Bombiscardovia apis: one gene and its partner. The protein of the gene in region 1 interacts with the protein of each later gene in a pairwise test. Links are inferred from orthologs where the notes say so. Each region holds a gene or a part of one and is shown on either strand. Other genes may lie near its edges.

Region 1 (16,615 bases):
TTTATCAAGAAGCTGCCCGCTTAGAAGAGCCTTGGATGGATACTGCCAGTGTTGTCGTTCACGACGTTCCACTGCTGGCAAGTGTATATCAAACAATTCCGTTTTCTTTTGATTTCATCATTACGGTTGAAGCTCCCGAGACTACCCGAATTGCGCGGATGGTGAACGAGCGGCATATGACGCAGGCTCAAGCTGTTGCAAGAGTGGCGAATCAAGCCAGTCAAGCGGACAGGGAGCGTTTGGCTGACATTGTTATCGATGCCTCCCAGCCTATCGAACAAATGTTCGACTGTGTTGATAGAATATATGTACAATTACAGCAGCAAGCTCAACTGCGTCTGTAGTTAAGGGTGCTGGGCACTGACTGTTGGAAGAGGAGCTAAGGAGTGGCATGGGGTTTAATATAGAACGTACGGAAAAACCGTTCGTGGTGAAGTCACCCTACCAGCCGTCCGGTGACCAGCCTCAGGCCATCAATGAGCTGGCCAGTCGAATTGAAAACGGCGAAAACGATGTGGTGCTCATGGGTGCCACGGGTACTGGTAAAACTGCTACTACGGCTTGGATGATTGAGAAGTTGCAGCGTCCTACGCTAATTCTGGAACCTAACAAAACGCTGGCTGCTCAGTTGTGCGCTGAATTCCGTGAGCTCATGCCCGATAATGCTGTCTCGTACTTCGTCTCCTACTACGATTACTACCAGCCTGAGGCCTATATTCCTCAGACTGATACGTATATCGAGAAGGATTCCAATATCAACGACGATGTGGAGCGTCTGCGGCACGCTGCCACTGCAAATCTCTTGACTCGCAGGGACTGTGTGGTTGTCGCCACCGTCTCCTGTATTTATGGTTTGGGTACTCCTGAGGAGTATGCGGGTCGTATGCTCTTCTTGCGTGAAGGTCAGCAGATAAGTCGAGATGAGCTCTTGCGCCAGTTTGTGAACATGCAATACAAGCGCAACGATATTGCTTTTACTCGTGGTACTTTCCGCGTGCGCGGAGACACAGTCGAGATTATCCCCGTATACGAGGAACTGGCTGTACGCATCGAGTTTTTTGGAGATGAAATCGACCGTATATCGACTCTCCATCCCTTAACGGGTGATGAAATAGCTCACGAGAGCGAAGTGCATATTTTCCCGGCTTCTCACTACGTGGCCGGGCCTGATCGTATGCAACGGGCTTTGAAGAGTATTAAAGAAGAGCTTGACTGGAGGGTTGGGCAGCTACGCAAGGAAGGCCATGAGCTGGAGGCCCAGCGTCTCACTATGCGTACCACTTACGACTTGGAGATGCTCACTCAAATTGGCACCTGTTCAGGAGTTGAAAATTACTCCCGTCATTTCGATGGGCGTGAGCCAGGAACAGCCCCGCATACGCTTCTAGACTTCTTCCCAGACGACTTTTTGCTGGTCATCGACGAGTCCCATGTGACGGTGCCTCAGATTGGTGCCATGTATGAAGGCGATGCTTCTCGTAAGCGTACCTTGGTTGAGCATGGTTTCCGTCTGCCTTCCGCTATGGATAACCGCCCGCTGAAATGGCCAGAATTCCTGAACAAGGTTGGACAGACCATATACTTGTCGGCAACTCCGGGCGATTATGAGATGGGCTTGTCTGATGGGGTAGTGGAGCAGATTATTCGCCCCACGGGCCTGCTAGACCCTCAGATTGAGGTTCGCCCAGTCAAGGGTCAGGTTGACGACCTGTTAGCAGAGATTAAGGATCGCGTGGCCAAGCACGAGCGTGTCTTGGTAACGACTCTCACTAAGAAGATGGCTGAAGACCTCACAGACTACTTGCTTGAGCGTGATATCAAGGTGGAGTATTTGCACTCAGATGTTGATACCCTGCGCCGCGTTGAGCTCTTAAGGGAACTGCGTGAGGGCAAGATAGATGTCATTGTTGGCATCAACCTCTTGCGTGAGGGCTTAGATTTGCCTGAGGTATCGTTGGTGGCCATTTTGGATGCTGATAAGGAAGGTTTCTTGCGCTCCTATCGCTCACTTATTCAGACTATTGGTCGTGCGGCTCGAAACGTATCAGGCACAGTCATCATGTATGCAGATGCGCAGACCGACTCCATGAAAAAGGCTATTGACGAGACGGACCGCCGCCGAGCTAAGCAGATTGCTTACAATAAGGAGCACGGTGTCGATCCCAAGCCACTGATTAAGAAGATTTCTGATGTCAACGATATGTTGGCCAAAGAAGACATTGACACACAGACTCTTTTGGAGGGCGGTTATCGCAATGCCGGCAAGGCTGGAAACTCACACTTGGGAGTCCCCAGTTTTGACAAGGACGAGGCTGACAAGCGTCATCAAGAGATTCTGCAGGCTGGTCTACCAGCTCAAGACTTGGCTGATTTGATTCGTCAACTTAGTGATCAGATGCATACCGCCGCTGAGCAGCTGCAATTCGAACTGGCAGCTCGCCTACGAGACGAAGTACGCGATTTGAAGAAGGAACTGCGGCAGATGGCGGAAGCCAGCAAATAGCAGTGTGGTTAAAACATTGGCTATGTAATACAGCAGACAGGGCTCAATGTGGGCCCTGTCTTAAATGGCATATAGAGTGAAAGCTATGTCTGAGACCCCTCTTGCCTTTATGGTTATAACCCTGATTGTTCTCGCCGTATTCTTCGTTGTTGACTTGTTTGTCATCGGCCGTAAACCGCATGTGCCCTCTACTAAAGAGTGTGTGCAACACATTGTCTTCTTCGTTGCAGCTGCCCTCATTTTTGGGGCCATACTCTGGCTTATTGCCGGCCCTCAGTCCGCTATTGAATTCTACTCTGGCTGGCTCACCGAATATTCGCTCAGCATCGATAACCTCTTCGTATTTGTCATCATCATGAGCAACTTCGCCGTGCCTAGAGACCTGCAAAAATATGTGTTGAGTGTGGGAATCACTATAGCGTTGGTCTTGCGGGGCATTTTTATTCTTGTCGGCGTTACGCTGATTACCAAGTTCACATGGGTTTTCTTTATCTTCGGCGCTTTCCTGCTTTATACTGCTTTTAAAGTTGCCAAGGGCAACGATGGTGAGGAATACCAAGAAAATGCTTTCGTTACCATGTTGCGAAAAGTAATGCGCATCAGTGATGAATACGACGGCGAACACTTGCGGGTCAAGCGTGGGGGAGTGACCTATTTTACCCCTATGTTGGTAGTATTCCTGGCCATCGGTACTACGGATGTTATGTTCGCCTTTGATTCGATTCCTGCTATTTTTGGTCTGACTCACGATCCCTTCATTGTCTTTACCTCCAACGTGTTTGCCCTACTGGGTCTTCAGCAGCTCTACTTCCTTTTGGGCGCCATGCTCGACAAGCTGGCTTACTTGCCCATAGGCCTATCAGTGGTATTGGCCTTCATTGGTGTCAAGCTTATACTCGAAGCACTTCATGGTAATACCTTGCCCTTTATCAATGGCGGCAAGCCGGTTACTGCCGTTCCTGAAATTCCTATCTGGCTCTCTCTGGCGGTGATTGTAGTGTCCATAGGAGCATCTGCTATTGCCAGTTTGATTAAGGCTCGGCGAGATAACATGCCTAGGCTGCAAAACGATAAAAAAGCTTAATGTGTCGCAAAACCGTTGCAAATAAACGATTGTTAACGCTAACAGTTTTTTGGGCTTTCAGTCCGCTATTCCGCGTAAAGTTGAGCATGTGGATGTCGCAGAGCCTCTTCTCTGTGACCAGAAACAATTCAAAGGAATAGGTAGGCAAGCAGGATATGCGCAAAGCCAAGATTGTAGATACTATCGGACCAGCTACCGAGTCGCTCGAAGGTATTACCAAGCTCGTTGAGTGCGGTATGGACGTGGCTAGGCTCAACCGTTCGCACGGCACCCCCGAGGATCACTTGAAGGTGTACAACAACGTGCGTGAAGCCAGCAAGAAGACGGGGCGCAACGTAGCCGCTCTGGTCGATCTTCAGGGGCCAAAGATTCGTTGCGGTTGGTTTAAGAAGAACGCTGAAGGCGAAGACAAGGTCAATCTCAAGGCTGGCCAAGAATTCATCATCACCACCGACGATGTCGAAGGTGACGAGCACATTACTTCCACTACCTTCAAGGGTCTACCCGGCGACTGCCACAAGGGTGATCCCATCCTGATTGACGACGGCAAGGTGCGCCTCGAAGTCACTCAGGTTGAGGGCAATAACGTTCATACCAAGGTCATCGTTGCTGGCCCGGTTTCCTCCCACAAGGGTATTAACCTGCCCGGCGTGGCTGTGAGCCTGCCTGCATTGACCGAGAAGGACGAGTTCGATTTGCGCTGGGGCATCAAGACTGGTGCAGATATCATCGCTATGTCCTTCGTGCGTTTTGCAACAGACATTGACCGTGCCCATGAGATTATGGATGAAGAAGGTCGCCGTATTCCGATCGTTGCTAAGATCGAGAAGCCTCAGGCTGTAGAAAACCTCGAAGAGATTGTCAAGACCTTCGATGGCATCATGGTTGCCCGTGGTGATATGGCTGTGGAAATGCCGCTCGAAGAGGTGCCTCTGGTGACCAAGCGCTGCATCGAGCTGGCCCGTCAGTATGCCAAGCCTGTCATCGTGGCTACCGAAGTGTTGGGCACCATGACCCATTCGCCAATTCCTACCCGTGCAGAGGCTTCTGACTGCGCCAACGCCATCCTCGACGGTGCAGATGCCACTATGACCTCCAATGAAACGGCAGTGGGAGACTACCCAGACGTAACCGTCTCCACCATGTCTCGCATTTCCGAGTACGCCACAACTCACGGCTTCGATCGCATTCCCGCCATGAAGGACTTGGATATGTCCAACGCTGGCGCTGTGTCTTCGGCTGCTGTGGACTTGGCCGACAAGCTCGATGCCAAGGCTATCGTTGCCTTCACTCAGACCGGTAACACTGTGCATCGCGTTTCTCGCGAGCGCCCGGCCGCTCCGATTTATGCACTGACCAGCAACGAGCATACTTTCCACTGGCTGGCTCTGTCTTGGGGCACTGAGGCCTTCCTATGTGAGCAGGATTACCACGGCCTGAATCGTGAATCTCTCATGGCTTACATGGACAAGACCCTCAAGGGTGCCAACAAGCTCGCTGACGGCGACAAGGTTGTAGTGCTCAGCTGCGCCCAGGGTGACCATGCCCCCGGCTCCACTGACTCCATCTATGTTCACACCGTTGGTGAGGCTCAGTAAGGGTCTAAACTAGGGCGAGTGTTTATCGTCCGAGGGGTGGCTGTCTTCTTTCTTTGGAAGGCAGCCACCCCTTCTGCTTAATGCAGGTCTTGTGGATCTCTTGAATCTTTATGAACGCTCTAAATCACCGAAACCGGCCTTGGTTCGCAAAATGGCGATGACCGTTTTAGCGTCAAGAATCGTGCCGGCAATGACCATATCGTAAGCTTCGTCAATACTCACTAATCGCACGTCGTGGTGGGGTGTCTCTGGTCCCAGCTTTCCCCGTTCGACTTGAGTTAGGTCTTGCGCATAGAAGAGCGCGGTGTGTTGGTTAGAAAAGCTGGGTGTGTTGATAAAACGCTCAAATTGGGTGAAGCTTCGGGCCTCGTATCCTGCTTCCTCCCGCAGTTTGCGTTGTGCAACCTCTAGGGGTCTCTCAGAACTGTCGCGGGGGTGTCCTGCTGGCAATTCGAGGGTCCAACGATGTGTGGGCAGGCGGTATTGTTCTATGAGCGCAATCGTGCCCTCGTCTGTCATCGCCAGCACCGCGATGGTGTCGCCTGTGCTCTCATTGAGCATGGTACGTGTAAATTGCTTGTTCTGCGCGGACGCGTATGTTACTTGATCCACGCTAAAATAGTGGCTTGCCAACACTTCTTTGCGATCTATCTCTTGCACAGGCGCTGTCCTCCAGGGATCGAAACGCCGGTATATCTGTTGAGTCATATTGCTCTCCTTTGAGATATAGGCTGTAAACCTATAGTTCTATTTTAGTTCTTCGACTTCGCTAAAAGCGTGAGCAACACGGCGACTGTTGTTCGTCGTCCAAGTGTGCTACATTCTGACAAGGAAGCGATTAGCCCCCGTATCCCAATTGGTAGAGGAAACGGCCTCAAAATCCGTGTAGTGTGAGTTCGAGTCTCACCGGGGGCACGACACACGTGAGCTTCCGTTCAAGGCACCACAATAATGAGCCCGAGCGGGATTGTAATGGAAACGAGGTTGGCATTGGCTTCAGAGGACAAGGCATACGAGGAAGAATCGGTCAGCCGCACGGTAGTTGTTGCTGAAGACGAGGCTTTGATTCGTCTCGATACTGTCGAAGCTCTTGAAGATGCTGGCTACGAGGTTGTTGGTCAGGCCGCATCTGGTCAAGAAGCGATTGATCTTACTCGTGAATTCAAGCCAGACGTTGTGGTAATGGATGTCAAGATGCCTGGAAAAGATGGCATCGAAGCAGCAACCGAGATTGGCCAAGAGAATTTGGCACCTGTCGTCATGCTCACTGCCTTTTCTCAGCAAAGCTTGGTGGAAAAGGCTGCTGATGCTGGAGCTATGGCATACGTTGTAAAACCGTTTGCACCGGAAAAGCTTTTGCCTGCTATTGAGGTTGCAATTTCTCGCTTTGATCAGATTAATGCGCTTAAAGACGAAGTTACTGATATGAAGTCTCGTTTCGAAGCTCGTAAGCGCGTTGATCGGGCCAAGGGTCTGCTCATGGAAAACATGGGACTCACCGAATCTGAAGCCTTCCGCTGGATTCAGAAGACATCGATGGATCGTCGTCTGACCATGCAGGAAGTCGCCGATGCTGTTATCGCCCAAGTCCAAGGTGATAATTAAGGCACTACTACACAATAGGCCGAGAGGGGCTGGAGATGAGCGAGTCAACACATTCGACTAACACTAAGGGCCCTCTGCTGATAGTCGACGGTCACTCGTTAGCTTTCAGGGCTTATTATGCTCTGCCTGTTGATTCTTTCACAACCTCTGAAGGGCAGCCCACTAACGCTATTTGGGGCTTCGCGGTCATGCTTTCCGAGGTTATCGAAGCTGAGCATCCTTCCCACATGTGCGTGGCTTTCGACATGGCTGGCGGCACTTTCCGCAGTAAAATGTTGCCTCAATATAAGGGTACGAGAGACGCTGCTCCTGAAGACTTGATTAGTCAGTTGCCGCTCATTCAGAAGTTCTTACAGACTCTAGGCGTGAGCTATATTGAAAAAAAAGGTTACGAAGGCGACGACATTATGGCAACCCTCGCGACTCAGGGTGAGGAAGCTGGCTATCGTACGCTGGTGCTTTCTGGCGATCGTGATGCTTTCCAATTAGCAGACGACAACGTGACTGTACTTTTCCCCGGCTACCATTTCCGACAGCTCAAGCGCATGACACCGGAAGCTATTGAAGAAAAATACCACGTTAGCCCGCAAATGTATCCTGATTTAGCTGCTCTGCGCGGTGAGCAGTCAGACAATATTCCTGGCGTTCCTGGTGTTGGCGACGCTTTTGCTGCTCGTTGGCTCAACGAATACGGCAGCCTTGAGGGCATTTTTGCTCATGCAGACGAGGTCAAGGGCAAAAAAGGCGAGGCCTTACGCGAAAGCATTGAGCAGGTAAAACTCAACCGTAAAGTCAACGCTCTGGTCTGCGATTTAGACTTGGGAGTGAACGTCGACGATCTTACCTTCGGGCACATTCACCTCGACGAAGTCACCGCCTTGTTTGACCAGCTCGAATTTGGCTCCCACACTCGCAATAAGATGTTGAAGGGCTTCAAATGCGTTGAAGACTTTGACGATCCGGCAGTTCCGGCTGATTTCAACCAAGAAGCGGGCATGGATTTTCATGATCCTGAGCGCGATGAAATCACTGATGTGGCCTCTTTCGAAGCGTGGTGTCAGGAACACCTGCCCAGTGCCGAGCATTCTCAATCGCTAGCAGAAGCCATGCCAGATGCAGCTCCGGTTATCGAAGCAGCGGGCGATGGGGTGAAAGCGGCCCAAGCTGAGGAAGTTCACTGCCCAGATTTAGGCAAAGAAGTGTGGTATTTGCACGCGCAAGGCCAGGCAAAGCCGGGAGATGCCAAGCTAGAAGAGCTGGTATTCTTAGCCCCTGATGCTCACACCGTCTTAGTGCATGCCGACGATTTAGATGCTAGCATGACTGCCAGTGTGCAGGCTGTTATCGATAGCCGGGTGGGCTCATGTGTAGTTCACGGATATAAGGAACATATCCACTTGCTGGAGGCTGCCGGCCTGCGTATGCCCATGCCGCTCTTTGATACAAAACTGGCTGGATACTTGGTGGAGCCTGACTTCCACGCAGCCGACTTGGACCAGGCTTTCTCGCACTTCTTGCAGGTGCCGATGGACGAAAAACCAGAGGTTGAGCAGGGCGCGTTAGATTTCGGAGATGGTCAAGATGAGGCTGACGAGTCGCTGTCTCAAGATCAGATGTGCTTGCGTCGGGGACTCTATGTGCAGCTCTTAGCCAATCATCTTGAGCCCTTGATTATTAAGCGCAAACAGTTCAATCTGCTGCGTATTATCGAGATGCCCACCTCCACCGTGCTCGCTCAAATGGAGCGTCAGGGCGCCAAGGTAGATACCAGCCGTTTGAAAGAGATGGGTGACCAGTTTGCTGCCGAGGCCCAAGAAGCACAAGACATAGCTTGGGATAGGGCGGGAGACAAGGTCAATCTTCAAAGCCCCAAGCAGTTGCAAAAGGTACTCTTTGAAGACATGGGCTTGAAGCCTACTCAGCGCACTAAGAATGGTTCCTATTCGACTGCTGCAGCAGCCTTGCAAAAGTTGTATTTGACATCTGTCAACAATGTGCGGGCTAACGACTTCTTGGGAGCTCTCCTGCGCCACCGGGAGACCAACAAGCTCAAGCAAATTGTGAACTCGTTGATGGATGCAGTCAATCAGCGCGATGGGCGTATTCACACCACTTTTGAGCAGACAGTAGCGGCGACAGGTCGCTTGAGTTCGGTCGAACCCAACTTGCAGAATATTCCCAACAAGAACGCTGCAGGCCGTGAAATTCGCTCAGCATTCGTGTCTGGCGACGAGTTTGAGACCCTGCTCAGCTGTGATTATTCGCAGGTTGAGCTACGAATTATGGCTGACTTGTCTGGCGATGAGGCGCTGATCGAAGCTTTCAAGTCCGGAGCCGACTTCCACAAGTACGTGGCTTCTTTGGTCTATCAAACATCGATGGACGAGGTCACTTCCGATCAGCGTTCACACGTGAAAGCCATGAGTTACGGCTTGGCTTACGGTCTGTCGACCTACGGTTTGGCTCAGCAACTTAATGTCAGTCCGGCTGAGGCAGACATTTTGCGTTCCCAGTATTTTTCGACCTTCGGCAAGGTTCACGAATACTTGGAGTCGTTGGTGGCCGACGCGCGTGTGAAGGGCTATACGGAGACTATCTTTGGTCGCCGCCGCTACTTCCCGGGGCTCAACTCCAAGCGTCGCCTGACCCGCGAAGCAGCCGAGCGAGCAGCATTGAATGCCCCTATTCAGGGTTCAGCGGCCGACATCATGAAGATTGCCATGATTAAAGCACAGCACGCTCTGAGCGAGGCTGAATGCAAGAGTCATATTGTCTTGCAGATTCACGACGAATTGGTTGTAGAAATGGCTCCGGGCGAGGTGGAGCAGGTGACTACTATCGTCAAAGATGCTATGGAGCATGCTGTTGAGCTGGCAGTGCCGCTCGATGTTTCTACCGGTATCGGCTCAGACTGGCAGCAGGCAGCCCACTAACCTACCTAACTGGCAGTGTCGTTTCTTAGCCCTGAGCCTACGATAGGCTTGGGGCTAAGCGCTAGAGGCCAGTAAACCAGTGGAAGGTTGTGTGAACAGATGGGGCAAGCAATGCAAGCGGAAACAAGCGTGAGTTTGGGCAAGGCTGTAGAAGTACTTGAGCAGCTTTATCCCCTGTCCTATGCCGAAGATTGGGACCATCCGGGCTTGATAGTTGGAGAACCTAGTTGGCCAGTGAGTACAATATATTGCGCGGTCGATCCTACACTTGAGATTATCGACGAAGCCATCGCTGCCGGCGCTCAGCTCTTGATTTGCCACCATCCGCTCTTCTTCCGCTCTATCAACAACGTTTCGGGCTTTGGTGTGCATGGAGCAATCGTCAATCGACTAGTGGAGGCTCACTGCGGGTTGTGGGTGGGCCATACGAATGCTGATGCGGCGGTGCGAGGAGTAGCACAGGCCGCCGCTGATGCTTTTGGCCTCAGCGACCAGCGTCCCCTGCAAGCGGTGGCCTTTGACTCTCACGACTGGCATGCTCAAACTGGCAATGAGCAAAGCGTTGGTTCGGGCCGAGTTGGTCGTTTAGCAGAGCCGACGAGTTTGCGTGACTTTGCCAATAGAGTAGCGGCTGTACTGCCAAAGACCGAGTTAGGAGTGCAAGTGGCTGGTAGCCCAGACGCTATGGTCCAAACGGTTGCAGTATTGCCCGGCTCTGGTGATTCCATGTTCGACGATGTGAGTGCCAGCGGGGCAGATGTATACGTGACTAGCGACCTGCGCCACCATCCAGCCACTGATGCCTACCAGCAGGCCCAATATGAGGCCCGATTGCGGGGGAGTACAGGCCAAGCCTCGCAGGTGAAGCCTCTGCTCATAAATACGCCCCATTCCGCCATAGAGGGACTATGGTTCAGGTATGCCAGCCAAGACATTCATGCTGCTATAGAACAGGCCACCGGGGCTAGGCTCAAGGTGCAAGTGAGCACCCGCTCTACAGATCCCTGGACCTTCACCGCAGGCTAGGGAGGCATAATGGTCCACAATCACCACAGCGAACTAGTAGGTTCAGCTTGGCAGCGAAATGTATCCTTGCTGGTTGTGGGACAATTCGTCTCAATATTTGGATCTAGTCTGGTGCAGTATGCCATCACTTGGGATATGGCTCTGCGTACGAACTCTGGCCTAGTGGCCATGCTGGGTTTTCTGTGTGCTAACTTGCCGCAAGCCTTCATGTCCCTCTGGGGCGGCAGCTTGGCAGACCGTTATCCAAAGCGTCTGCTTATCAACCTGCCCGATGCTTGCACTGCCATATTGTCGCTCGGTTTGGCCTTGGCTTATATGAAGGATTTTGTGCCCATCTGGCTGGTTTGTGCTGTCTTGTGTGGGCGTTCGCTAGCGGCAGGCATCCAGTCGCCAGCCGTGGATTCATACTTGCCCCAGCTGGCTCCCAGTTCTCGCTTGATGAAGGTCAATTCCATAAACGGCACCCTGCAATCTGCCATCGCTATCTTGGCCCCAGCCTTGAGCGCTGGCCTGATTGCTACCCTCCACATGCAGGCTGTGCTCATGGTTGATGCTGTGACCGCGGCCATCGGAATTGGTATGCTCCTGCTCATTCGTCAGCCCGCCCAAGCAGTGGCTCGCCAAGCTAGCGACAATACTGACCTCCCTGACAGTATCGAAGCCGAAGAATTAGATGCCGCCCTAGGCACGCCGCTTTCCGCAAGAGCCGGTATCAAACAGGCCTTCCAATACTGCCGTACCCACTCAGCAGTAGGCATGGTGCTGGTGACGTATGCTCTCTGTTTCATGCTTACGGTAGCTCCCGGAGGCCTCAATGCGGTATTCGTAGGTCGCAACTTTAGCGCTGGCTCGCTCGACATATTCGGCATCCACCTCACCAATGCAACAGATAAACTCGGTTGCATCGAATTACTGTACGGCTTGGGCGCTGTCAGCGGCGGCCTACTGATGACCGCTTGGGGAGGCTTCGCTAAGCGCCTGCGCTCTATGGGCTTCGCTATGCTCTGGCTGGCAGTAGCTGACATTGTAATGGCTTGCGCGGCCCCGAATCTCACCGGCTCATTCTGGCTCTTCGCCCTAGCCTACGCGTCCACCGGTTTCATATCACCGCTCCTACTCGCCCCAGCCTCCACCCTCATACAAGAGCAAGTATCGCCCGCCATGATGGGTCGCATTTTCGGCCTCCTCAATGCTGTACGCACCCTAGCCCTGCCCCTGGGCCTAGCTGTAGCCGGCCCTCTCTCCGACGCTTTCCCCATCGCTTATATTTACATTGCTGGCGGCATCGTCTCAATTCCCATCAGCCTATGGGTACTGCGCTCGCGGGTAGAGTGACCCGCGAATTAAGCCCGAGACAGCTTTGTATTCGCTCTTTTCTTCCGCTGTGCCACGTAGGCCGCGTAAGCGAAACTTGCGCTAAGTCCGAGCGTAAGAGCGAGGCTGGCGCTGATGCGTTGCAAGGGTATCGTTCCGGCAGCAGGTAGGGTGTAGTGGTAGGTGTAGTTCAGCGTGTAGTCAGGTTGGCTGTACCCACCTAGGCTCCAGTGAATGTTGGTATTAGTCGTACCTGCTGGGTTGGGTGCGGTGTGTGTTTGCCAGCTGTTGGTGTTGGAGTTCCATACGGGTGTGTCGGTGTCGGTCGTGCGCATGGTGAGTCCGGTTACAGTGAGTTTTTGTAATGCGCTTGCTTCCGCCGGCTTGGGGTGGGGGTCGGCGTCATCGTTGCCTTGCCCGAGTTTGCCGAGGGTATTGCCTCCCCAGGTGTAGGTGTGGTGGTTGCGGCTGATTGCCATTGCATGACTATCGCCCGTGCCGATGCGTTTGCATTCTGGCAGCAGCGCGCTGGCGGTGAGGTCGTTGGGGGAGTTGCTGCTGGTGATGCTGGTGTTGTCATTGCCGAGCTGGCCTTTCGCATTGTCTCCCCAAGTGTATACGTGGCCGTTATTTGCCAGTGCTGCAGAGAAGGAGCCTCCTGCGTTGATGGCGCTGATGCTGGCAGGTAGACCGCTGGCCGAAGTTAGGTCGGTGGGTGTGGGGTCGGTGCTGATGGTGTGGTTGTGGCCGAGCTGGCCGAGGTTGTTGTTGCCCCAGGTGTAGAGGTGGCCGTCGCTTGCTAGGGCGAGCGAGTGCTGGTCTCCGGCCGCGACATGGACGATGTTAGCGGGTAGTCCGCCGGCGGCGCTTATGTCGACGGGTGTGAACTGAGCATCGCTGGTTCCTAGACCTGTGGTGGTTCCTAGTTGGGCGAATTCGTTGCTACCCCAAGCGTAGACGTGACCGCTGCCGCTTACTGCTAGGGCGTGGTTGGTGCCTGCCGCCAGCTTTCGAATAGAGGAGGGTAGGCTGCCGGCGGCGCTGATATCTACGGGGTTGAGCACTGGCATGTACGTGCCGGCGTTGGTGGATATGCCCAGTTGGCCGGAAGCGTTGAATCCCCAAGCGTAGACATGCCCATTGGAGCTGACTGCGAGTGAATAGTCGGTGCCTGCGGCTACTTGAGTGATGGTTGTGGGGAGCTTGCCGAGCGCGGTGAGATCGATGGGGGTGTCTTGGGCGCTAGTATTGCCGTTGCCCAGTTGGCCGGCATTGTTGCTGCCCCAGGCGTAGACATGATGGTCGCTGCCGATGGCGAGCGAGTGGTTGGCGCCGGCGCTCACCTTGAGCGCGCGGACCGAGTCGGGCAGGTGGACCCGGCCGGGTGCGGAGTGGGGCTTATTGTCGCCGTGGCCTTGGCCCAGAACGCCTCGCTCGTTGCCGCCCCAGGAGTAAGCGTTGCCGTCGGAGCCGATGGCCAGGCTGTGAGAACTGCCGGCCGCGACTTGGGAATACGTAATCGTACTCGGCGGGTCCGGGGCGCCGATGTTCACCAAGTCCCCGCCCTTGGAGGGGCCGTAGATGGGAGAGAGGGTGAATTTGTATTCCTCCCAGCCTGCGGTCAGTGTCATATTGTGGTCAACGGTATCGCCGAAATCCCACGGCTCGCCCGTGTCGGTGTACCAGCCGGTGAACCAATGATGCTCCCAGGCCGGGGTGGTAGGCCAATCCAGTGTTTTGCCGCTGTCCTCCTCGATCTGTTGGTCGGGTGGGGCAGTGCCGGGCGCTCCACCTAGCTTGAACTGTACGGTGTAGAGGTCGAGGTAGTGGAGCTGGTAGGTTTCACTGGGTTGAGTACCGAGTCCGACCAGACTCCAATCCACTTTAATATCAACCGTCGTACCCGGAGTGCCAGCCGGAACTTTACCCGACCACGCATAGGTTGTAGGATTTTTTGTTCCACTGGTAGTAACACCATCGATGGTGACCTTATCAATATTGACGGCACCACCCACACGAACAGCAGAATCATAATAGGCTACAACTTTGCCATCGCCTAGTTGACCATTATCATTACGGCCCCATGCGTAAGTGTTGCCATCGCTTCCGATTGCAAAAGAACTTACGTCGCTAGCAAAAACTTTGGTGAAGGTGATTCCTGCTGGTACAGTTACCAAACTCGGAGTTGTTGCAGCGTACATATAGTTTCCTGAGGGGAATCCGGCTATGCCTAGAGCTCCCCACCAGTTTTGGCCCCATGTGTAGACTTTGCCATCGCTGCCGATAGCGAGAGTGTGCCAGCCGCCACGAGCCATGCTTTTAATGGTTACTCCTGCCGGCATGCTTACGTTCACGGCTACTGGTGACACGTACTGTCCGGTGGTTGAACTGGTGGTCAGCGTGCCGTCTCCGATTTGGCCCCATTGTGTAGCGCCCCATAGGTAGGTTTTGCCGTTGCTGGCTGTTGCGTAGTCTGTCCAATTGCCGGATACTATGCTAGTAAAACGGTATCCTGCTGGAGGGTTGATAGCCCTAGCCGTGGCGCTGTATCCTCTAATGCCTCCGTTTGCCATCTGCCCATGGTAGTTGCTGCCCCACACGTAGACAACGCCGTTATCTCCCAAAGCCATTGATGCAAGATATGGAGCTTGGAGGCTGGTGATACGCACTCCGCTCGGTATGCCAACAACAGGAGTTGGGCGTAGCCGCATAGCTGTATCGCCCACGCCGAGCTGACCGTTGCCAGTAGGCTCTCCAAAATCCCAACCGTTGAAAAAGTCATCGTTGTTGCCCCAAGCGTAGACTCTTCCGTCATCTCCAATGGCTTGGCTATAAGCGTCAGCCGCGTTGACATGGGTGAATTTATTCACTCCAGCTGGAGGTGGCACAAGAGTGGGGAGGGAACGGTTGGTGGTATCTCCCAAGCCGAGTTGGCCTTTGTCATTGCGACCCCATGCGTAGACATTACCTTTGTCATCTAAAGCTAGGGAATGCTGATCATAACCGGCGCTCACTTCAACGAATTTCGTGTTTGCTGGCATGGTGATTGGTGCAGGTTTGAGATGCGCGGTGGTGCTACCATCGCCCAGCTGACCAAAGGAATTGTCTCCCCAAGAGTAAGCTTTACTATCACTATCGAGTGCGACTGTGTGATAGTGCTTGGAATCCAAAGTTGTGAATGTTATTCCAGCCAATGTCTGAGGCGTGATAGTAAGGTCGCTGCCGCCTGTTGCAGATGCTCTTCTTGGGTCGACGCGGAAGTGGGGTGACGCGGGGTCAGCGTGTGCAGTTTGGGCTAGTTGAATAGCCCCCCCCCCAAGGACAATCAGCGCTAGCGCCAAAATGATGGTGCTAGCAGTACGAATGCGGCGCATGTGTTTCCCCTTTAGTGTGACAACAACTGTAGAATTGTCACACTAGTGTTTCTTGAGTTGCATCTGATCCCCATCAAACACAACAATCATATATTTCTTACAAGTCTCACATCAGTATAGCAAAGCGTTGAGCAAGCTTCATAAGTGTTGGCTGATTGCGGTTTGTAAAGTTACTGATTTGTGGGGCTGTGATAGTAGTTGACTGTTACCTTTTTCGTCCTTGTACTCGTTGTTTGATGTTGTGTGCTGTGTAGGCGAGGCTGGTGCTGATTCCTAGTGTGAGGGCGAGGGTGGCGGCGGCTCGTTGGGGCTGCGCGCTGCCGGCTTGGGGAAGGTTATAGGTGTAAATGTATGGCAGGGGGTAGTCGGGTTGGTTGTAGGTGCCTAGTGTCCAGTGAATAGTGCTGGTGGTGGGCCCGGGATTGTGGGCCGTGCTGTGGGTGGTCCAGGCGTGTTGGCTGCTGTTCCAGACAGGGGTGTTGGTGTCTGTGGCGTCGATAGTGAAGCCGGTGACATTCAGCGTTTGTTTCGCGTTGGCGATGGCTGGCTGGGGGTGTGGGTTGGTGTCGCTGGTGCCTTGGCCGAGTTGGCCGTGATTGTTGGCGCCCCAACTGTAGATGTGGTTGGTGTCTGTGAGTGCTGCTGCGTGGTGGCTGCCGGTGCTGATAGCACTGAGCGGGGGTAGGGAAGTGTTGGCGCTGATGTTAGTAGGTTGGTTGCTGTCGGTAAGGGTGTTGTTACCAAGTGTGCCGTTATTGTTGGCTCCCCATGTGTAGGCTTGCTGGCTGCTGGTCAGAGCTATGGAGTACTGGTTGCCGGCTTGTACTTGATTGATAGTTGCGGGGAGTAGGCTGCGAGCGGTGAGATCAACCGGTGTAGGCCCTCCTGACTGTGTGGGGTCTCCTAACTGACCACGAGCATTCGAACCCCACGAATAGGTGTGGTGGTTGTTGGCTAGGGCTAGGTTATGGTCTTGGCCAGCGCTGATTTGACTGATGGTATCGGTGAGGAGGTTGAAGTCAGCGAGGTCTACTGGGATGGGTTGGGCGGTAGTGCTGCCCAGTTGATTACTGGTACCTAATTGTCCTGCTTGATTCGTGCCCCATGACAAGACGTGGTGGTCAGAGGTCAGGGCTAGAGCGTGGTTAGGACCGGCGCTGATAGCGACCACGGTATCG
Region 2 (14,377 bases), 130 kb from region 1 along the record:
TGCAAGGCATGTTTGCGCACATGCTGTGGAAGGGTTAATCGCCATCCGGTATGAAGTTCGTCAGTATTGACCGGCGTGTCATCGCAAGTGGGATCAAACAGAAAAAGCGGATCAGTCATACTCACCAGATTAACCGCAAGCCCCGAACTCAAGCCTCAAATCCCTCTCCAGTCCTCTCGTCATCAATTTTGGGCACTTTCTCACGCTATGCAAACACTGGACAATGCGGGCGCGTTAAAAAGTGCCCAAAAAGAAAATATATGCCGCACCTGTACGAGGGCGACACGCTGACCGGTTAGTTTTGTGCATTCGCGCTCGCTAGGTGGTATAGTGTATATGTTGCAAATTGCACTGTCCGGGTGGCGGAATGGTAGACGCGCTAGCTTGAGGTGCTAGTGCCTATTTATACAGGCGTGCGGGTTCAACTCCCGCTCCGGACACAAGGTTTTTCGAGATACTCTTCTTTTCTTTCATGTCCTGCTACGGCAGGCTCTCTCCCCCCGCAGGTAGTCTCCTAACTCTAGAATTGTAGAAGACGCTTCGACTATGCATATACACTCGGCAACGAAAGGGCATTCCATGCGCATTGTGCACATTGACTCTATAGACGATGAACGTTTGGATGCTTACACTCATTTGACTGAGCTACAACTGCGCAACCGCTTAGAGCCTGAAAAGGGACTCTTCATCGCTGAATCTCCCAAGGTCATAGACCGCGCTTTGGCCGCCGGAGTTGAGCCGATCTCCTTCCTCGTCGAAGAGCCTTGGCTGGAGGGAATGACGCAAACGTTCGCTAGCGTTGAAGAGCGCTGGGGGCAGGATGTTGCAGTGTACGTGGCTTCGCCCGAAGAATTGAAACTCATAACTGGTTACCGCCTGCACAGAGGGGCCTTGGCAGCTATGCGCCGGTGGAAACTGCCCACTGTCGAGCAAATATGCTCCGGAGCTAGGCGCGTGGCAGTGATGGAAAACATTGTGGACCATTCGAACGTTGGCGCTTTAATGCGTTCGGCAGCAGCGCTCGATATTGATGCGGTCTTGGTAACTCCCTCTTGTGGAGACCCCCTCTACCGTAGGTCTGCGCGTGTTTCTATGGGCACCGTTTTCCAAGTGCCGTGGACACGCATTGGGGGCGACGACCCGGAACTTTGGCCTGCAGCAGGCCTAGCAGAGCTCAAACAGCTGGGTTTCACCACGGTTTCGTTAGCGCTGCGAGACGATTCACTCTCCCTCGACGAATTAGTCGGGCAGATGCACGATGGGCGTATCGATAAAGTTGCGCTCATTTTCGGAACCGAGGGCGACGGACTTTCAAAGGAAACCATAGAAGGAGCCGACCTGACAGTTCGTATCCCCATGAGCCACGGAGTCGATTCGCTCAATGTGGCCTCTTCCTCCGCCGTGACCTTCTACGCAACCCGCATCTAACCTTCTGTTTCTTTCCGAACTCTACTCTCCAATCATCAGCGTGTAAGCCCTACTCCCAGCTTGCAATATTAATTTTGGGCACTTTCTCACACACATATATCACCTTGCCGGGTTAGAGCGTGAAAAAGTGCCCAAAATTGAAAAGCGGGCGACTGATCGTTGGAATTACAGGTTTTTGCTTAGCGGATTATATTTTGGGCACTTTTTCACACTTGCATACGATGCAATTACTTCGCGGTGTGAGAAAGTGCCCAAAATTGCTACAGAGACCGGTTGAGCTGTAGCTGCAGCGGACGAGAAATGAGTTTTGGGCAGATTCTCACACTTGAGTTCCACGGGGAGACAGGAAGCGTGAGAAAGTGCCCAAAATCGTTTAGCTCGTCAGAATAGGTTAGGGCTTGGGGGTGATGTAGTCGTTTGAGTCGATGCTACCGCGGAGATTGCCGAGAGCTTTGAGGCCGTGGTACATGACTAGCGTGGCAACCGATCCGATGGCAATGCCGTTGAAGGAAATGCCCTGAATAGCGAAGGTGAAGTCAGCGATTCCGACAATCATAACTACCGCGCCGACCGTCATATTGACCGTCTTACCGAAGTCAACCTTGTTTTCGACCCAGATGCGCACGCCGAGCATACCAATCATGCCGTAGAGCAAGGTGGTAACTCCGCCGAGCACTCCCCCAGGAATCGTGTTGATGATAGCGCCGAACTTGGGGCACAAGCTCAGCAGGAAAGCGAAGAAGGCTGCGCACCAGTAGGCGGCTGTGGAGTAAACCTTCGTAGCAGCCATGACACCAATATTTTCTGCATAAGTGGTAGTACCTGAACCGCCGCCAAGACCTGCGAAGAAAGTGCCCAAGCCGTCTGACAAGAGAGCGGTACCAATCTGATCGTCATAATCGCGGCCCGTCATGAGCGCTACCGACTTGACGTGGCCAATGTTTTCGGCAACCAAAACCAAAACCACCGGAATAAACATGGCCAAGACTGTGAAATCAGCTTGGGGCAGGTGGAACTTGGGCAATCCGAACCAAGCAGCTTCACTGACGGCAGTGAAGTCGACCTCGCCCTGGATGACGGCGAAAATATAGCCTACGACTACACCTAGGAGAATGTTGAGTCTACCGATGAGACCTTTGAAGAGGACTGATATGAGCATGACAGCCAGCAGCGTCACCAGAGCAGTAACTGGAGCCACCTGGAAGTTCTTCCAAGCAGAGGGAGCCAGATTAAAACCGATGATTGCTACGATAGCGCCAGTCACCGTCGGCGGCATGACGATGTCAATCCACTTTGCTCCAGCATAGTGGACGATAACGCCGATCAGTGCTAGCAGAGCACCCGTCACCATGATGCCGAAGGAAGCGACAGCGAGGCCCTTGTGGGCGGTGGTGACTGCTACAACAGGGGCTATAAAACCAAAAGAGCTGCCAAGATAACTTGGCAGCCGATTAGCGTTTAATAACAAAAACAGCGCTGTAGAAAGCGCTGTAAAGAACAATGTGGTTGACGGATCAAAACCAGTCAATATTGGAACTAAGAAGGTCGAACCAAACATGGCAATAACATGTTGAGCTCCAATACCTGCGGTTCGCGGCCAAGTCAGTCGCTCATCAGGTTCAACCACTTCGCCTGGAGCTAACGATTTGCCGTTTCCATGGAGTTTCCAGCCCTTGAAGATAGACATGCGATGTGCTTTCTTCTCATTCGCCGTGCCGGTCACGGCGGACCGGAAACCCCATATTATTACAAAAAGCCGACGAAGTGCTCTCAATTAGTTAGACCGTAAAGCCTGTAAACACTTGCGACACGCCATGAAAAAACAGTAGTCAGCAAAGACGCATATCACTCAGTCTGCAATGGGCAAATTATCGACATCAAAACCTATAGCAGCCAGCTGTTCCTTGCCTTCAGGAGTTATCATGTGTAGCGACCAGCGAGGCTTCCAAGTCCACTCAATCCGAAACTCCTCGACAAGACCAGCCAGCATCTGCGCGCACTCGTCTTCAATCAGATCCGTCAGCGGACAAGCAGGAGTGGTCAAGGTCATAGTGATGATAGCCCGACCTTGCTCATCGATCTCAACACCATAGACAAGGCCCAAATCCACTACATCAATACCTAATTCGGGGTCAATCACCTGGTGAAGAGCTTCGCGAACATCTTTAGCCGTGGCCCGCCCGATCTCGTCAACAGCCCTGAGAGGGATTGCTTCGGCTCCGAGCGTACTCATCTGCGAAAGAGCTGCCTCGTCAACGATAGAGGACGAACTTCCACGCTCTCCTAGACCGGAAGAACTTGCCTGCGAATCCGCTTTATTTACTGAATCTTCTACCGGTAATGAACCTGCGACATCCTGTTCCATTGCACCATCCGCTTTCTTGTTGTTACCGCTCACACTCATCCTGCTGACCATCAGAAGCCTGCGCATTGCTGCCCATCTGAGTCAGGGCTTGAGCTACAGATGCTTTCATGCCCTCCCAACCCAGCAGAGCGCATTTAATACGCATAGGATACTTCGAAACACCTTGGAATACCACTGCATCTCCCAAAGCTTCATTTGCTGCTTCGTCTTGCAACCCGGCACCGCGAGACTCCATCAATTGACGAAAATCGCCAGCCAATTTCATGGCCGCATCCACGCTCTGCCCTTGGACCAAATCGACCATAATCGACAAGCTAGCCTGCGAAATAGAACAGCCCTGCCCATCCCAAACAATACGTTCGATGCGGTTAGGCCGCCCGTCAGAACCGTCGGAAACTTCAACATGGATGGTAGCCGTATCGCCACAAGTGGGATTAAACTGCTGAGACTGCGCCGGAACACAATACTCATGCTCGCCCTGCAAGGTTGTCTGCGCCTGCGAAGCGGCTACAACAGGACCTGTACTCGACTGCTCAGCCAGTTCAATCCGCCCGTGGGGGTGCTTGGAAGCGTCCAGAATGACCTCTTGGTACATCTGTTCCAATTCCTGCTCACTCATGCCATAATCCTCTGCCATGCTCACCAACCTACCTGCATCCCTAGTCCTGTATCAATAACTGAGCTTGAAGTGAACGCTAGGCTTTGAAAAAGGCACGAACCGCCGAAACTGCTTCGAGCAGCCGGTCCGCTTCGTCAAGCGTGTTGTACACTCCGGTAGAGGCACGATTGGAGGCAAAGACACCAAAGTGACGGTGCACAGGCTGAGCGCAATGGTGGCCAACTCGAATAGCGATACCGCGCGAATCAATAAATTGCCCCACATCGTGCGGATGGACGCCTTCGACTTCAAAAGATACCGTGCCGATGCGGTGCTCTGGGCTCTTGGGGCCTAAAATACGCACCCCTTCAATGTTTGCAAGCTGAAGCAGTTCGGCAGTCATCGAACGCTCGTGGGCCACGATGCGGTCAAAACCAACCTCGCGCATCCAATCGGCCGCAACCCCAGCCGCAACAAGCTGAGCCACCGGCTGCGTACCAGCTTCGAAGCGGGCCGGCGGTGCCATATACTGCGCCGGCTGGTCGATGAAAGCCAGCTCAACCATCGATCCACCAAAATTCGCTGGCGGCAAGGCCTCTAGCAATTCGCGCTTGCCGTAGAGAAAACCGACACCGGTAGGCCCATACATTTTATGGGCACTCCAGACCGCAAAATCAACATCGAGCTGGTGGAAGTCGACAGGCAGATGCGGCACGGACTGGCAGGCATCCAAAATGACCATAGCACCGACTTCGTGAGCCCGACGAACAATGGGTTCCAAGTCCGTAATTGCACCAGTCACATTGGAGACATGGGTTACAGCCACAAACTTCGTGCGCTCAGTAATGACCTCATCGGCTGTATCTGAGCGAATACGGCCTTCGCTATCTAGCCCAAACCACTTAAGCTGGGCGCCTGTGCGTGCACACAATTCTTGGAAGGGCAACAGCACCGAGTGATGTTCGGCCTGCGAAACCACCACTTCGTCGCCAGGAGCCAGGGCAAATCGCTGAGCCTGCTGCCCTCCCCTACCCAAGCTAGCGTTACCAAAAGCAGTTGCGAGTAGGTTTAGGCCGCCAGTCGCACCAGACGTGACTACAAGCTCTTCTTGACCGGGCTGTGAGGAAACACCAACCAACTTCGCAACTTGAGTGCGCGCCTGCTCAAAAGCCAGCGTAGAACGCGCCGCCAGCTCGTGAGCTCCCCTATGAACACCCGCATTATCTTGTTCGTAAAAATGTGACTCCGCTTCGATGACGCTCATAGGCTTTTGCGCAGTCGCTGCCGAGTCCAAATACGCTAGAGGGTGGCCGTGCACCTGCTGTTTGAGAATCGGGAATTGCTCACGTATATATGCGAGATTCTCCATGACTGCCACCCTCTAGTTGTATGCGTCAACTACGAATACTATCCAACACTCATTAAGCCAGTGCAGATTCGGAATCAGAACCCTCCGGCAAGTACTGGTCGTAGCCGCTTTCTTCCAACTCGTCAGCCAATTCAGGGCCGCCAGTCTTTACAAACCGCCCTTCCGCAAAGACGTGGACAATGTCGGGCTTGATGTACTTCAAAATCCTCGTGTAATGCGTCACCATCATAATGCCCAAGTCAGTATTGTCTTTGGCGCGGTTAACTCCCTCTGACACGATGCGCAGAGCGTCCACGTCGAGGCCAGAATCAGTTTCGTCCAAAATAGCAAACTTGGGCTTCAAAATCTCAAGCTGAAGCACTTCGGCCCGCTTCTTCTCGCCGCCCGAGAACCCCTCGTTGACCGAACGCTGAGCAAACTTAGGATCCATCTTGAGGCGCTTCATAGCCTCGTTCAGATCCTTAGTCCAGGTACGGATAGGAGGAGCCTGACCGTCAATCTCGGTCTTAGCAGTGCGTAGGAAGTTCGTCATAGAGACACCGGAAACCTCTACCGGATATTGCATGGCTAAAAAGAGACCGGCCTTAGCACGCTCATCTGCCGTCATCTTGAGCAAGTCTTCCCCATCGAGCAAGGCTTGGCCGGAATCGACAATGTACTTAGGATGACCTGCCAGCGTGTAAGCCAAGGTAGACTTACCCGAACCGTTAGGCCCCATAATAGCGTGAGTCTGGCCCGACTTCATGGTCAGATTAGCGCCTTTAAGAATTTGCTTGCGACCTTCCTTGGTCTCAACGGAGACGTGCAGGTCCTTAATTTCGAGTGTTGACATCTTACTTACCCTCCAAAACGTGCTTCATATCTTCGCTCTCGCCTTTGGAGAGCCTGCGGTCAATCACATCCATCAAATGGCCTGCCACGCTGGGCACGCCGATTTCTTCGACCAACTCGCCAAAGAAGCCCCGAACTACCAGCTTGCGAGCATCCTGCTCTGAGATTCCTCGGGATTGCAGATAGAAGAGTTCTTCTTCTTCAAAACGCCCCACCGAACTAGCATGACCAGCACCGACAATGTCGCCGTTTTCAATCTCCAAGTTTGGTTCGGAATCAGCAACAGCGCCCGGGGTCAGCACCAAGTTACGGTTCAGCTCATAGGAATCAGTGCCCGGCGCCGTGGGCTGAATGAGCGCATTGCCCACCCAAGTCGAATGAGCTTTCACTCCATCAAGTGCGCCCTTGTAGACTACGCGAGACTTACAGTTGGGATGGTTGTGGACCACCATAGTGCGATGCTCCATGTGCTTACCCGGATCTACGAAGTAAATGCCGAGCATGTTGAGCTCGCCAGCTTCCCCGCCGAACTCTTGGTCCATGCGAATACGAACCACATCGCCGCCCAAGGTCACCACTGAATGGCGCAAGGTTGCACCAGCGCCCACGTGAATACGCTGGTTAGCAACTTCCTTAGCGGTTGGTTCCCACTCTTGGATGAAGGTCGTGGAAATATGCGAATCAGCTCCGGTGCGAATTTCAACACCTTCAGCTAAGAGAGCATCGCCTTCGTGTTCTACCACGATATCGGCGTGAGTACGCGCTTCGGTTTCTATCATCAAGTGAAGAGAGTCTAGCTGAGGACCGCCGCCCACAATCTTGACCAATACCGGCTGGTCAATCTCACCAGAAAGCTTGATAACCTGCGACTGCTTATTGCTGGCCCACTCTACTGCCGAGACCTTATCGTTGGGCTTTTGCACCGTTCCAGAAGGCTCCTGCCCCATTTCAACAGTGCTGAGTGAAACTTGGCTAGAATCGACCGTGCTGCCGTCTATCATGGTCACCGTGCAGCTAGTCTTACCAGAAGGCTCAAAGACTTGGTAGAACTCCTCTAAACGCTCTACCGGTGTAAAGCGCCAGTCTTCCTGCTTGCGCGTTGGAATGGCGTAATCATCGGGGTTGAAGGAGCGAATAGAGCGATCCGCACTCGAAGGCATACGCGCTGGTGCTGCGTAAGGATCAGCGCTATCGTCCTGAGGCATTTGAATTTCTGCTGTTGTGCTCATATCAGCCAACCGATCCTTCCATTTGCAGCTCGACTAGACGGTTAAGCTCAAGAGCATATTCCATCGGCAGTTCGCGAGAGATGGGCTCGACAAAACCGCGAACAATCATGCCCCGGGCTTCTTCCTCACTCAAACCGCGGCTCATCAGGTAGAAGAGCTGATCTTCGGAAATCTTCGAGACCGTAGCCTCGTGAGACATGGTCACATCGTCTTCGCGCACATCCACGTGAGGATACGTATCAGAACGAGAATAATCATCGACCAAGAGCGCATCGCACACTACCGACGAAGAGGAGTGCTCAGCGCCCTTAACAATCTTGACCAAACCGCGGTATGCAGCACGACCCAGATTACGAGAGATGGACTTAGAAACGATAGTTGAAGAAGTGTGCGGGGCCAAGTGAATCATCTTAGCGCCCGTATCTTGATACTGTCCTTGTCCGGCAAAGCCCAAAGACATAGTCTCGCCCTTGGCATAGGGCTCAGCCAAAATGCAAGCAGGATACTTCATAGTGGCCTTAGAACCGATGTTGCCGTCGACCCATTCCATCGTGCCGCCCTCACGCACGTAAGCACGCTGGGTTACTAGATTGTAGACGTTGTTCGACCAATTCTGCACGGTGGTATAGCGCACGCGAGCATGAGGCTCAACAATAATTTCCACGATTGCGGCATGCAGCGAATCAGTCGAGTAGATAGGCGCGGTGCAGCCCTCTACGTAATGCACGTATGAGCCCTCGTCAGCGATAATCAAGGTGCGCTCAAACTGGCCCATATTGGGCGTATTAATGCGGAAGTAGGCCTGAAGTGGTATGTCAACATGCACGCCCTTGGGTACATACACGAACGAACCGCCAGACCAAGCAGCCGTGTTCAAAGCCGCAAACTTGTTGTCATCTGCGGGAATGACGGTGCCGAAATACTTCTTGAATAGCTCAGGATGCTTCTGCAAGGCAGTGTCGGTGTCCATAAAAATGACACCCTGTTCTTGAAGATCCTCACGAATAGAGTTGTAAATCACCTCAGATTCGTATTGAGCGGCCACACCCGAGACCAAGCGCTTCTTCTCAGCTTCAGGAATGCCTAAACGGTCATAGGTGCTCTTGATGTCTTCGGGCAAATCTTCCCAAGACTGGGCCTGTTTATCGAGCGGTTTGACGTAATACTTAAAATCTTGCGCATCGAAACCGCTTAAATCCACACCCCACTTGGGCATGGGCGCATCGACGAATGCCTTGTATCCTTGCAGGCGGCGCTCTAGCATCCACTCCGGCTCGTGTTTATCTGCTGAAATGGCGCGCACAACATTCTCGTCTATGCCCTTCTTCGCAGCTTCACCGGCAGCGTCGGAATCATGCCAACCGTAGTTGTAGTCACCAAACTGAGAAAGAATCTCATCGTCTTGTTTGATTTTGTCTTCGTTGACACGAGAGCGGTCAGCTACGTACTGACTCATTTCGACATCTCGCGTCGTATCCGTCTGCTTCGAGCTAGTACTCACGCCTGCGGACCTCCTAACACTCTTTGGCTACTACAAGAGCAACCGAGCTGATACTCCAAGAATACTGGTCTACCGTACAAACCGCTAGCGCGAGGGACTGTGAAATAACTTACCTTTGCGAGTTTGTTATTCTCATGAGCAGCTTGGCATAAGCAAACGCCCGCTGCCATGCACCTTCTGCAAGCAACGGACGTTGACATGAACTCTTATGAAAGGAGCTCAGACGCATTCATTTAGTGTCGGGCAGCTTCATGATCCAAGCTAGCCTTAACCAAACCTGCGAACAGCGGATGCGGCTTGGTTGGGCGAGACTTGAACTCTGGATGCCCCTGCGTACCAACATAGAAGGGGTGAGTACCTTGAGCAATCTCAACAAACTCGGTCAGCTCACCATCTGGGCTGGTACCCGAAATCTTGAGTCCAGCCTCATTCAAGCGCTGCTTGTAAGCTACATTCACTTCATAACGGTGACGGTGACGTTCGCTTATCTCAGTGGAACCGTAAAGCTGGGCTACAAGAGAATCATCTCGCAAAACAGCCGGGTAAGCACCCAACCGCATAGTGTGCCCCATATCGCCGTCGCCATCCACAATGGACTTTTGCTCTTCCATAGTTGCTACTACGGGGTTGGCGCAGCCTGGCTCAAACTCAGACGAATTGGCATCTTCCAAGCCAAGAGCATCACGAGAGTATTCAATGACCATAGATTGCATGCCCAAGCAGATGCCCAAGGCTGGTAACTGGTGCTCACGGGCATAGCGCAGAGCACCTATCTTGCCGTCGACTCCTCGCGATCCAAAACCGCCGGGCACCACGATACCGTCGATATCTCGTAAGGCTTGCTCTGCACCAGACATGGTTTCGCAATCATCAGCAGTGACCCACTTAACATTGACCTTGGCCCAATTAGCGAAGCCTCCGGCCTTGATGGCCTCAGATACAGACAGGTATGCGTCAGGCAGATCGATATACTTGCCGATAATGGCAACATTGACCTCGCGCTTGGGGTGGTGCACGCGTTCCAGCAGATCATCCCACTCAGCCCAATCGACGTCGTGGAAGGGCAGACCGAGCTCGCGAACCACGTACGCGTCCAAACCTTCGTCGTGCAAAATCTTGGGTACGTCGTAAATCGAAGGCGCATCTACACAGTTGACAACACCCTCGGCATCGACATCGCACATCAAAGAAATCTTGTCTTTGACGGAATCAGTCAGGGGGCGGTCGGAGCGCAAGACGAGCGCATCTGGCGCAATACCCAACTGACGAAGAGCCATGACCGAATGCTGAGTTGGCTTGGTTTTGAGCTCGTGAGCCGCCGCAATGTAGGGCACCAACGAGACGTGAACGAACATGCAATTGTCGGCACCAATATCTCGGCGGACTTCGCGGGCAGCTTCCATGAAGGGCTGAGATTCGATATCTCCGACCGTACCGCCAATTTCGGTAATGATGACGTCCACATCGTCGCCAGCTTGAGCACGCATGCGGCTCTTAATCTCATTAGTGATGTGGGGAATGACCTGCACACACTGGCCTAGGTACTCGCCAGCGCGCTCCTTACGCAAGACCGACTGGTAAATTTGGCCAGTAGTCACATTGGCTTTTTGCGTCAGGAAGATGTCAAGGAAACGCTCATAGTGACCGATATCTAAATCGGTTTCAGCCCCATCTTCAGTCACGTAAACTTCGCCGTGCTGGAAGGGGTTCATAGTGCCGGGATCGACGTTAATATAAGGGTCAAGCTTCTGCTGAAGTACTCGAATGCCACGGCTGCGTAAGAGCCTGCCGAGGGAGGAAGCGGTTAAGCCTTTACCGAGAGATGAGACAACGCCACCGGTGACGAAAATGTGCTTGGTAACGTGCTCTTGAGAATTTCCATGTTGTTTAACCATGGAACTTCAGCCTATCAGCTCTTGTAGACCTTTTGGGCTCGTTCGCTCAATGATAGAAAGCAAAAAGCTGAGAGCTGTTCTTACAGCTCAAAAAGCTTATGACACGCCCAAATGTTGAGCCAAATACCTGCCCGTAAGACTGCCCAAGTTGCCGGCAATTTCTTCTGGAGTGCCGGTGGCAACGATACTGCCGCCATCTTGGCCTCCGCCGGGGCCCATGTCAATCACGTAATCCGCGTTGGCAATCATGTCCAAGTCGTGCTCAATGAAAACGACAGTAGCCCCGCCATCTAGTAAGCGCTGCAAAACAGCGATGAGAGTACGCACGTCGAGAGGATGCAGCCCAGTAGTGGGCTCGTCCAAGATGAAGAGAGAATGCGACTGCTCTTTACCCAGCTCGTTGGAGAGCTTGAGCCGCTGGGCTTCCCCGCCCGAGAGCGAAGGCGTGTCCTCCCCTAGCTTCAGGTATCCAAGTCCCAAGTCGCACAAGGTCTCGAGTGAGTGGAAAATGCGCTTGCCCAAAGACGATTGCAGACCTTCACATACCTCCTTGGCCTGAGCAACATCCATATCTAGCATGTCAGGCAGGCTTATAGGCTTTGGATGATGCTCAGTTGTAATCGTCACCTGTCGAGCCTCATCCTTATAGCGAGAGCCTTGGCATACCGGGCAAGTGATGGTCACGTCAGGCAAAAACTGCACATCCAAGCTGATTTGGCCCGTACCATCGCACTGAGGACAGCGCAAGGAACCTGTATTGTAAGAGAAAGCCGACACGTTGAACCCTAAACGCTTGGCAGTAGGGGTCGCAGCAAAAAGCCGACGCAGCTGGTTCATAATCGCAGTGTAAGTGGCAATCGTTGAGCGCACATTGATACCGATTGGAGAAGAATCTACCAAGCGCACACGAGTAATGCCAGCAGGATCAAACTGCTTGACATGCGCAGGCAGAGGCACATGCTCGCTCTGGGCTTCAAGAGCCGGCAGCAGGGATTCTAAGACCATAGTCGTCTTGCCAGAGCCAGAAACCCCAGTCACAGCAGTCATTCGACCACGAGGAATCGAAACATTCAAAGGATGAACTGTGTGGAGTGAATCAGTTGTCATGCGCAACCACTGATTTGTCGCACCGCCACCACGAGTGCGCTCGGAAGGTAAGAGCAGGCGCTTACGAACCAAGACCGGTTCTGTGGCTGACAAGAAACCAGCTATACGAGAATCTGAATTATGTGCAATCTGCTCAGGCCTGCCTTGAGCTATAACTTGACCGCCTAAACGGCCAGCGGCCGGACCCATCTCAATAAAGTAATCAGCAGCTTTCAGCACTGTAACGTCATGGTCTACAAACACTACCGAATTACCTGAAGCCAGCAAGTCGCGCATGACCCCTATAAGTCCCTCAATATTCGCAGGGTGCAAACCAGTTGAAGGCTCGTCGAGCACATACAAGACACCAGTAGTCTCGTTGCGCACCGCCCTCGACAGCTGGGCACGCTGGCGCTCGCCGGTCGAAAGTGAAGCCAAAGAACGGTCCAAAGTCAAATACCCCAAACCGAGTTGAAGCAAGCGCTCTCCCATATCTTCGAGCGTTTCCACCAGACTTTGGGCCATCGCTTGCATGTCTTGAGGTAAGTCAGGCACTACAGTGAGTGCCCAAGTCGTAATGTCTTGCAAGGTCCAAGCAGTAACTTCGGATAAATTGTGATCCTGGATGTGCGGGGCTCGCGCTGCTGGATTGAGCCTGCTGCCCATGCAATCTGGGCAGGTACGCTCAATTAAGAATTTAGAGACTTTGGCCAGTCGTTTGTCGTCGCTAGCTCGTTCCAGCTCTTTTGTGACGGTCAAACGCGCATTGCGGAAGGTAAAATCGAGCTCGTGGACACCCTTGACTGAGGTGATAGTGATATGCTTCTTTTCCTCAGGGCCATTGAAAACAATATCTCGTTCCCAATCGCTCAAGTCTTTCCAAGGCACATCTGTACGCACACCGAATTCACGGACTATACCTGGCTGCACGTTAAAACCAAAAGTGCGCCAAGGCACAACTGCCCCTTGGTCAATGCTCAGATTCTCGTCTGGAACTAGGCTGGCATCATTGACTTCGCGGATGGTGCCTGTTCCTTGGCAGGTTGGGCATGCTCCCAAAGAATTAAATGCCAGCTCTTCAGCCGAGGGCGGCTTGACCTGCGCTCCGCAGACCGGGCAGTCAAAAGGAATTTCAGCAGCGACCTTCATCGTGGGTGGCACATAATGCCCATTGGGGCAGCGATGGGAAGCCAGCCGCGAAAACATGAGTCGTAAAACGTTCAACAGCTCAGTTGAAGTGCCAAAGGTTGAGCGCATCCCACCAACTCCCGGCCGTTGACGCAAGGCCAGCGCTGGCGGAACGAAACGGACAGCGTCTACCTGGGGTTTCTGCGCCTGTGTCATTCTGCGGCGCGTGTAGGTTGAGAGTGCATCTAAATAGCGGCGCGAGCCCTCCGCGTACAAGACACCTAGAGCCAATGACGACTTGCCGGAGCCTGAAACCCCAGCTATACCCACCAACTGGTTGAGCGGTACTCGTACGTCGACATTCTTCAGATTGTGTACTCGCGCACCGAGGACTTCGATGACTTGAGGAACATTAGAAGATTGCTCAGAATCTTGATTCCTAGACCGCTGCAAAGACATAGTTAGTCTGCACTCTCTCGCAAGGTGTGGGCCACCGATTCAAGAGCTAGCTTGTAGCCGTAGAAACCCATGCCGGTAATGGTTCCAGTAGCAACTGGAGAAATAACGCTATGCCGCCGGAAAGCTTCGCGTGAGGCAGGATTGGAGATATGAACCTCAAGTAAAGGCAATCCTGCACTAGTGACCTGGGCTGCGGCATCAGCCAGACCGTAGCTGTAATGAGTAAAAGCCGCCGGATTCATCACAATTGGCGTGCCCTGATCCACGGCTTCATGCATCCACGAGATGACCTCGCCCTCGTCATCGCTCTGGCGTACTTCTACCTGCAAGCCAAGCTCACGCCCCCAGTCTTGACAGTCCAGCCGAAGGGTTGCCAAATCCTGGTGACCATACACGTCCGGCTCACGCACGCCTAAGCGCCCAAGGTTGGGACCATTGACCACCACAACCTTCGTTGGCTTCTGCGATTGACTATAGTGACTGCCCTC

What was found.
Region 2: the proteins of uvrB (region 1) and R8377_RS03450 interact in binary tests that used the Escherichia coli proteins (3 or more experiments, as listed by UniProt). The link is inferred for Bombiscardovia apis from one-to-one orthologs.

Annotation. Positions count from the first base shown.
Region 1 is NZ_AP026800.1:781,734-798,348, forward strand. What follows is about bases 1-2,947. They hold uvrB (excinuclease ABC subunit UvrB), read left to right. Parts: upstream 1-391; coding sequence 392-2,503; downstream 2,504-2,947. Other genes in these bases: coaE (dephospho-CoA kinase), read left to right, coding at 1-344; R8377_RS02950 (TerC family protein), read left to right, coding at 2,589-2,947. Also shown: more of R8377_RS02950, read left to right, coding at 2,948-3,587; pyk (pyruvate kinase), read left to right, coding at 3,743-5,185; R8377_RS02960 (NUDIX domain-containing protein), read right to left, coding at 5,294-5,893; R8377_RS02970 (ANTAR domain-containing response regulator), read left to right, coding at 6,158-6,790; polA (DNA polymerase I), read left to right, coding at 6,826-9,723; R8377_RS02980 (Nif3-like dinuclear metal center hexameric protein), read left to right, coding at 9,823-10,749; R8377_RS02985 (MFS transporter), read left to right, coding at 10,759-12,084; R8377_RS02990 (RCC1 domain-containing protein), read right to left, coding at 12,093-15,437; R8377_RS02995 (RCC1 domain-containing protein), read right to left, coding at 15,643-16,615. UniProt on the Escherichia coli protein: The UvrABC repair system catalyzes the recognition and processing of DNA lesions. A damage recognition complex composed of 2 UvrA and 2 UvrB subunits scans DNA for abnormalities.
Region 2 is NZ_AP026800.1:907,382-921,758, reverse strand. The notes cover bases 11,102-14,230. They hold R8377_RS03450 (excinuclease ABC subunit UvrA), read right to left. Parts: upstream 13,890-14,230; coding sequence 11,313-13,889; downstream 11,102-11,312. Other genes in these bases: aroQ (type II 3-dehydroquinate dehydratase), read right to left, coding at 13,892-14,230; pyrG (CTP synthase), read right to left, coding at 11,102-11,216. Outside these bases: R8377_RS03505 (16S rRNA (uracil(1498)-N(3))-methyltransferase), read right to left, coding at 1-119; R8377_RS03495 (TrmH family RNA methyltransferase), read left to right, coding at 580-1,428; R8377_RS03490 (uracil-xanthine permease family protein), read right to left, coding at 1,820-3,115; R8377_RS03485 (metal-sulfur cluster assembly factor), read right to left, coding at 3,278-3,793; Fe-S cluster assembly sulfur transfer protein SufU, read right to left, coding at 3,816-4,430; R8377_RS03475 (SufS family cysteine desulfurase), read right to left, coding at 4,489-5,760; Fe-S cluster assembly ATPase SufC, read right to left, coding at 5,813-6,592; Fe-S cluster assembly protein SufD, read right to left, coding at 6,594-7,820; Fe-S cluster assembly protein SufB, read right to left, coding at 7,822-9,276; more of pyrG, read right to left, coding at 9,555-11,101; more of aroQ, read right to left, coding at 14,231-14,377. UniProt on the Escherichia coli protein: The UvrABC repair system catalyzes the recognition and processing of DNA lesions. UvrA is an ATPase and a DNA-binding protein. A damage recognition complex composed of 2 UvrA and 2 UvrB subunits scans DNA for abnormalities.